Regions from separate parts of the Kaistia sp. MMO-174 genome, predicted to be linked through region 3. Evidence: predicted binding sites of a transcription regulator. Region 3 holds the regulator's gene; each other region holds the start of a gene.
The links. The regulator LexA, encoded in region 3, represses DNA repair genes until DNA is damaged. The targets are predictions, from matches to a motif close to TGTTCNNNNTGTGTTCNG.
Positions count from the first base shown of each region.

Region 1: the regulator LexA is predicted to act here: its motif matches at 756-773, upstream of WFK98_RS18270 (YifB family Mg chelatase-like AAA ATPase).
Region 2: the regulator LexA is predicted to act here: its motif matches at 1,304-1,321, upstream of WFK98_RS24230 (ImuA family protein).

Region 1 covers NZ_JBBCUO010000005.1:84,021-86,286, reverse strand. The annotation lists gene gshB (glutathione synthase) at 1-710, shown strand, start outside; gene WFK98_RS18270 (YifB family Mg chelatase-like AAA ATPase) at 825-2,266, shown strand, end outside.
Region 2 covers NZ_JBBCUO010000007.1:151,452-153,717, forward strand. The annotation lists gene WFK98_RS24225 (Y-family DNA polymerase) at 1-536, opposite strand, end outside; gene WFK98_RS24230 (ImuA family protein) at 427-1,272, opposite strand; gene WFK98_RS24235 (ABC transporter ATP-binding protein) at 1,667-2,266, shown strand, end outside.
Region 3 covers NZ_JBBCUO010000002.1:260,159-262,424, reverse strand. The annotation lists gene WFK98_RS07195 (hypothetical protein) at 1-608, shown strand, start outside; gene lexA (transcriptional repressor LexA) at 836-1,540, shown strand; gene WFK98_RS07185 (ComEC/Rec2 family competence protein) at 1,534-2,266, opposite strand, start outside.

The DNA of each region.
Region 1 (2,266 bases), on a different contig from region 3:
TCTCGACCATGGACGTCGTGTTCCTGCGCCAGGATCCGCCCTTCGACATGGGCTACATCACGACGACGCATCTGCTCGAGCGCATCCATCCGAAGACGCTGGTGGTCAACGACCCAGCCGAGGTGCGCAACGCGCCGGAGAAGATCTTCGTCACCGAATATCCGAAGCTGATGCCGCCGACGCTGATCTCGCGCGACGCCGACGAGATCCGCCGCTTCCGCCAGGAGCATGGCGACATCATCATCAAGCCGCTGTTCGGCAATGGCGGCGCCGGCGTCTTCCGCCTGTCGGAAGGCGACCAGAACCTCGCCTCGCTCTTGGAGATCTTCTCGGCCGCGTATCGCGGCGAGCCCTATGTCGTGCAGCGCTACCTGCCGGCGGTGCGGGCCGGCGACAAGCGCATCATCCTGGTCGACGGCGTCGCCGTCGGCGCCATCAACCGCGTGCCGGCGGATGGCGAGTCGCGCTCCAACATGCATGTCGGCGGCCGGCCGGAGCCGATCGAGCTGACCCGGCGCGACCGCGAGATCTGCGAGGCGATCGGACCGGACCTGAAGAAACGCGGCTTCGTCTTCGTCGGCATCGATGTCATCGGCGACTACCTGACCGAGATCAACGTCACCTCGCCGACCGGCATCCGCGAGGTGAAGCGCTTCGGCGGCGCCGACATCGCCTCGCTGGTCTGGGACGCCGTCGAGAGCAAGCGCTAGGGTTAACGGATTGCTACCAGGATCCGCGCCGGCCGCCGGCGCGGATGTTCACGACCTGTTCTTGTATTCATCCGAAAGTTGACGTAGCGTCATTCCGCAACGGGGATGACGGATATGGTCGCGCATGTCACGACGGTGGCGTTCCAGGGCATCGAGGCGGTGCCGGTCGACGTCCAGATCCAGATCGCGCCGGGCTTTCCCGGCATCGTCATCGTCGGCCTGCCGGACAAGGCCGTGGCAGAAAGCCGTGAACGGGTGCGCGCCGCCCTGCACGCCTCCGGCCTCGCGCTGCCGCCGAAGCGGATCATCGTCAATCTGGCGCCGGCCGACCTGCCGAAGGAAGGCAGCCACTACGATCTGCCGATCGCGCTCGGCCTGATGGCGGCGCTCGGCGTGCTGCCGGGCGACCAGCTGGCCGATTTCGTCGCGCTCGGCGAACTGGCGCTCGACGGCACCATCGCCTCCGTCGCCGGCGTGCTGCCGGCGGCGATCGGCGCCAACGCCATCGGCCGCGGGCTGATCTGCCCTTCCGCCTGCGGCCCGGAAGCGGCATGGGCCGGCGGCGGCATGGAGATCCTGGCCCCGCGCAGCCTGATCGCCATCGCCAACCACTTCAAGGGCACGCAGGTGCTTTCGCGGCCCGAGCCGGCGCTGAAGCGCGACGGCGCGGCGCTCGCCGACCTCGCCGACGTCCGCGGCCAGGAGAGCGCCCGCCGCGCGCTGGAGATCGCCGCCGCCGGCGGCCACAACCTCCTGATGGCCGGGCCGCCCGGGGCCGGCAAATCGATGCTGGCGAGCCGCCTGCCCTCGCTGCTGCCGCCGCTGTCGCCGAAGGAACTGCTTGAGGTGGCGATGATCGCATCCATCGGCGGCGAACTTGCCGGCGGCAAGCTGACCGACCGGCGTCCGTTCCGCGCGCCGCACCATTCGGCCTCGATGGCGGCGATGGTCGGCGGCGGCCTGCGCGCCCGGCCGGGCGAAGCCTCGCTCGCCCATCACGGCGTGCTCTTCCTCGACGAACTGCCCGAATTCACGCCGCAGGTGCTCGATTCGCTGCGCCAGCCGCTGGAGGCCGGCGAGGTGATGATCGCCCGCGCCAACCATCGCGTCCGCTATCCCTCCCGCTTCCAGCTGGTCGCCGCCATGAACCCGTGTCGATGCGGCATGGCAGGCGAGCCCGGCATGAGCTGCAAGCGCGGCCCGCGCTGCGCGGCCGACTATCAGGCGCGGCTGTCCGGCCCCTTCCTCGACCGCATCGACATGCGCATCGACGTGCCGGCGGTGACCGCGAGCGACCTGATCGGCGCGAGGCCTTCGGAGAGCAGCGCCGTCGTCGCCGAACGGGTTGCGGCGGCGCGCGCGCTGCAGGCCGAGCGGTTCGAGGCGCTGGGGATCGACGACATCCGCACCAACGCGCAATGCGGCAGCGCCCTGGTCGAGACGATCGCGACGCCGGACAAGGCCGGGGCGAAGCTGCTTGCCGAGGCCGCCGAGGCGCTGCGCCTTTCGGCGCGGAGCTATCATCGCGTGCTGAAGGTCGCCCGCACCATCGCCGA
Region 2 (2,266 bases), on a different contig from region 3:
GCCTCGGCCTCGCGGCCGGGCGGAATGACCACGCGCGCTTCCGAGCGGGCGAGCGCCCGCGCCGTGGCCGGCGCCCCGGCGATCGCGCCAAGCGCGGTCAACCCCAACCCGGAGAGCCGCGTCAGCAGGTCGTCGAGCAGCGCCGCCTCGCCCCTGAAGAGATGGGCGACGCCGGTGATGTCGAGCATCAGCCCGCGCTCGCCATGGCGGGCGACCAGCGGCGTGTAGCGATCGCACCAGTCGGCGATCCGCTCGACCAGATCGTCATCGGCCACCGGATCGTGCTCGGCCACCACCAGGCCGGAGACGCGCGCCCGCGCCTCGGCCAGCGTCAGGCCGGGGGCAAGCCCCTGCCGCAACGCCGCCGGGTCGGGGGCCGCGAGGGCGAGCGCGCCCTTCACCTTGTCGACGATCAGAAGCGGCTGATCAGCCGGCAAGCCGGAATGGGGCGCGTTCGGCAGGGTGCGGAGCCGGTTCGATGCGAGAAAGGGCAGCCGGATCGCGCAATAGCGCCGGTCGCTTGAAGAGTTTGTCATCGCGGTTCCACTCCAGCCGCCAGGGCCCGCCGGGCGGGCCATGGCGATGGCGCAACAAGGTCAGGTCGAAAGTCGGATGGCCGGGCGCGTTCATCGCCATCGGCATCGCCGGCCCGGAGCGCACAAGCCAGCGGGTTTCCGCAGCACCCGGCATCGGCCGCGCGCCGGGGCGAAGCAGCAGGACAGTGACGCCGGACGCCTCCGCCGCCAGCGCGAAGCGGCGCTGCGTCGTCAGGTCGAGCGCCTTCGGCTCGCCCCAGGGCTCGAGGATGACAGCGCCAAGCGCGCCGCAGCGCGCCGCCTCACCGCCGGCGCGCAGCACGGCGAGGGGATCGCGCAACTGCACGAGAATCAGGGCTGCCGGATCGAGACCGAGCGCCTGCAAGCCATCGGCATGAAGCTCGCCGCCCTCCCTTGCCGCATAATCCTGCCGCACCCAGACAATCGGCCGCCCGGCCGGGGCGGCGGCCAGCGCCAGGGCCAGCGAGAAGCCGGAGGCGGCAATATTGTCGGCGCCCGAGGCGGCGAGGATTTCATGCAGCGCGCCGCGCGCCAGCCCTCCTCCCAGCGCGGCGTCGACCTCGTCCCGGTCGAGCGTGATACGGCCGGCGCGCGACGACATGACTGGCGTGCAGACGTCCTGCGCGATCTCGCCCGGCGGCGCGGATCTCGCCGTCGTCTCGATCGCGGCAATGCGCTGTCGCAATGCGGAAAGGGTCGCCTTCGCCGTGCTCATCGTCGTCCGTCGCTGTCCTGCCCAATCGTATTGTTCCTGTTTTGTTCTATCTAATACGACTCCAAACCGGGCAAGAGTCAATCGCGCGACAGGCGAACTTCCCAGGCTTGCGCCATGAAGCCGTGCACCCTGAAGCCGTAGGCGCCGAGCGCGGGCCACGGCGAGAGAAGCGCGCCGTCGAGCCGGATTATTTCCGGCAGCCCGCTGCGATCGAATTTAGTCTTCGGCGGACAATAGAAGGGCAATATGGCTTAAGAATCGCCACAAATCAGGCTAGCATCCTTCCCCAACGACGCCCGGGTCCGTTTCCCCATGCCCGGACGCGTTCATCGCCCCGCTTCTGCGCCGCGACGTTCGCCCCGCTTGCACCCACACGCCTGCCGTCGAGATCATCATGTTCCGCTATTTCGAAGAACGGATTCCGGCCACTGCCCATGGCATGCCCGGAGAGCCGCCGGATCGCCTTGTCGCCTTCTACTGGTTCTTCATCCGCCAGGTGCGCTGGTATTTCGTCGCCCTGCTGCTCGCCGGGCTGACCGTCGCGCTGCTCGACGCCACCATCCCGTTCTTCATCGGCCGGCTGGTGACGCTTCTGAGCCAGGTCTCGCCGGCCGCGCTCGTCAACGAGCACTGGCACGTGCTCGCCGGCATGGCGCTGTTCATGCTGCTGGTGCGCCCGGTCGCAATCTTCGTGCAGAACCTGATCACCAACCAGATCATCGCGTCGGGCTTCACCAACCTGATCCGCTGGCAGAGCCACTGGCACGTGGTGCGGCAGAGCTGGTCGTTCTTCCAGCATGATTTCGCCGGCCGCATCGCCACCCGCGTCATGCAGACCGGCGTTTCCGTGCGCGACAGCGCCGTCTCCTCGATCAACGCCGTCTGGTACATCGCCGTCTACGGCACCAGCGCCCTGGTGCTGCTCGGCCACAACAATCCCTGGCTGATGCTGCCGACGATCGTCTGGTTCGCCTGCTATGTGACGCTGCTCCGG
Region 3 (2,266 bases):
GGGTGGCGTTCGACGATCGCGCCGCCACGGGCGTGTTCAGTTCCGAGGCGGGCCGTCGCCGCATCCTGCTTCAGGAGGCACGAAAGGCCGGCGCGGACTGGATCCTCGCCGTTGACCCGGACGAGCGCTTCGAAGCCGGCGTGCGCTCCCGGATCAGACGACTGATGGCCGAGTCCGGTCGCGTCGCCTGGGGTTTTCGCTTCCGGGAAATGTACACGCCGACGACCTATCGCATCGACGGCATCTGGGGGAAGAAGATCCGCTATTGCCTGTTCACGATGTTCGACCCGGCCGAGCGCACGGACACGGGGCTGCACGACCTCTGGTTTCCCAGGGACGGCGGCTTCCAGACAAGGCATTGCGACCTTGACCTGTATCATCTCAAGATGATTGCCCCCGCACGCCGTCTGGCGCGGCGCGACCTCTATAATTTCCTCGATCCGAACCGCGCCGACCAGCCGATCGGCTATGACTACCTGGCCGAGGAACGGGACGCCGCCTTCGAGACGATCCCGCGCAACCGCCTCTACCACCCTGCCCATGTCGACGATGGCGGCCTATGGATGCAGGATCTCGGCTCGCTCCGGAAACACCCGATCGGCGAATAGGATACGCCTGCGGCCACCTCCCACGCCGGGGTCGACAGCAGACGACGACGCCCCGCCACGCCGTGCCTAACCGCGTGGGCCACCCTAGTCGCGCGTCCCGCGCGAACCCGGCCGCGCATCGCAAGCCATCGCCTTGCAGAACACATGGGGAACAGCTATCCTGTTCGTGTTTTGTACCTTGGCGATTCTGTCGTCATCCCTGGCAAGATTGGCAGCGCGAGAACGAGATGCTCACCCGGAAGCAGTATGAACTCCTCATGTTCATCCAGGAGCGCCTCAAGGAAGCGGGCGTCCCTCCCTCCTTCGACGAAATGAAGGACGCGCTGGACCTGCGCTCCAAATCCGGCATCCACCGCCTGATCAAGGCGCTGGAAGAGCGCGGCTTCATTCGCCGCCTGCCCAACCGGGCCCGCGCGCTGGAGGTCGTCCGCCTGCCGGAGACGATGACGCCGGCGATGGCGCGGCCGAAAAAGCAGGCCTTCTCGCCCAGCGTGATCGAGGGCAGCCTGGGCAAGTCCCGTCCGGTGGAGGACGTGCACGAGGCCGGCGAGCCGGTGATCATCCCGGTCATGGGCCGGATCGCCGCCGGTGTGCCGATCTCGGCCATCCAGACCCAGAGCCATGTGATCGCCGTGCCGCCCGACATGCTGCGCGGCGGCGAGCATTTCGCCCTCGAGGTGCGTGGCGATTCGATGATCGAGGCCGGCATCCTCGACGGCGACACGGTGCTGATCCGCAAGAGCGACAATGCCGATTCCGGCGACATCGTCGTGGCGCTGGTCGACGAGGAGGAAGCGACACTGAAGCGGCTCCGCCGCAAGGGCGCTTCGATCGCGTTGGAGGCCGCCAACCCGGCCTATGAAACCCGAATCTTCGGACCGGACCGTGTCCGTATCCAGGGCAAGCTGGTCGGCCTGTTGCGCACCTACTGATCCGCCGGCTCCGCTTCATAGGCCGGCATCCAGGGGCGCCGCACCGGCGGGTAGGCGGCGCGGAGCTCGAAAGCGACGGCCGGGCGCGGCGCGGTTGCGGCTGTGGTTTCCGGGGCCGCGGCCGGTGGTTCGGGCGCGAGCACGTCCTCGTCGTCGGCATTTCGCTCGACGAGGTCGTAGCGTGACGGGCCGCGTCCCGATGCGAGCCCGACGAACTCACCATCGGCGCCAAGAATTGACGGCTTCTGAGCATCCAGTTTCGAGGAATCTGGCTTCGGCGCATTGGGCACCGTGGCTTGCGGCGCCGGGCCCGGGGATTCCTCCTTCTCCGCGAACGACAGTGCGATCGAGCCGGTGCGCGCCAGCACATGGCGGTCTATGACGGCGGCATGGCGGGCGCAGTTTTCGGGCGCGGCGAGAGGTGTCACCACCAGCGAGGCGCGCCGGCAATCCTCCTCGAAGGCCGATCGGTCGAGCGCCAGCGCCACCCGCCGGCCGTCGGGCAACAATCCCACGCAGCCCGACGCATCGCAGCCGCCCGCCTGAACCACGCCCGCCTCCCTGGCGTCGCGGCCGTCACCGTCCGAACGCAGCCATATCTCGCTGATGAAGCGGTCCGGATCGCCCGCGACGATGCGATAGGCGCCATCCTCGCCCCGGATCGCCAGCTGCTTTCCATCCGCGGCGACGAGGATGCCGGGCCGCGCCGGCATCAAGGCGAGTGCG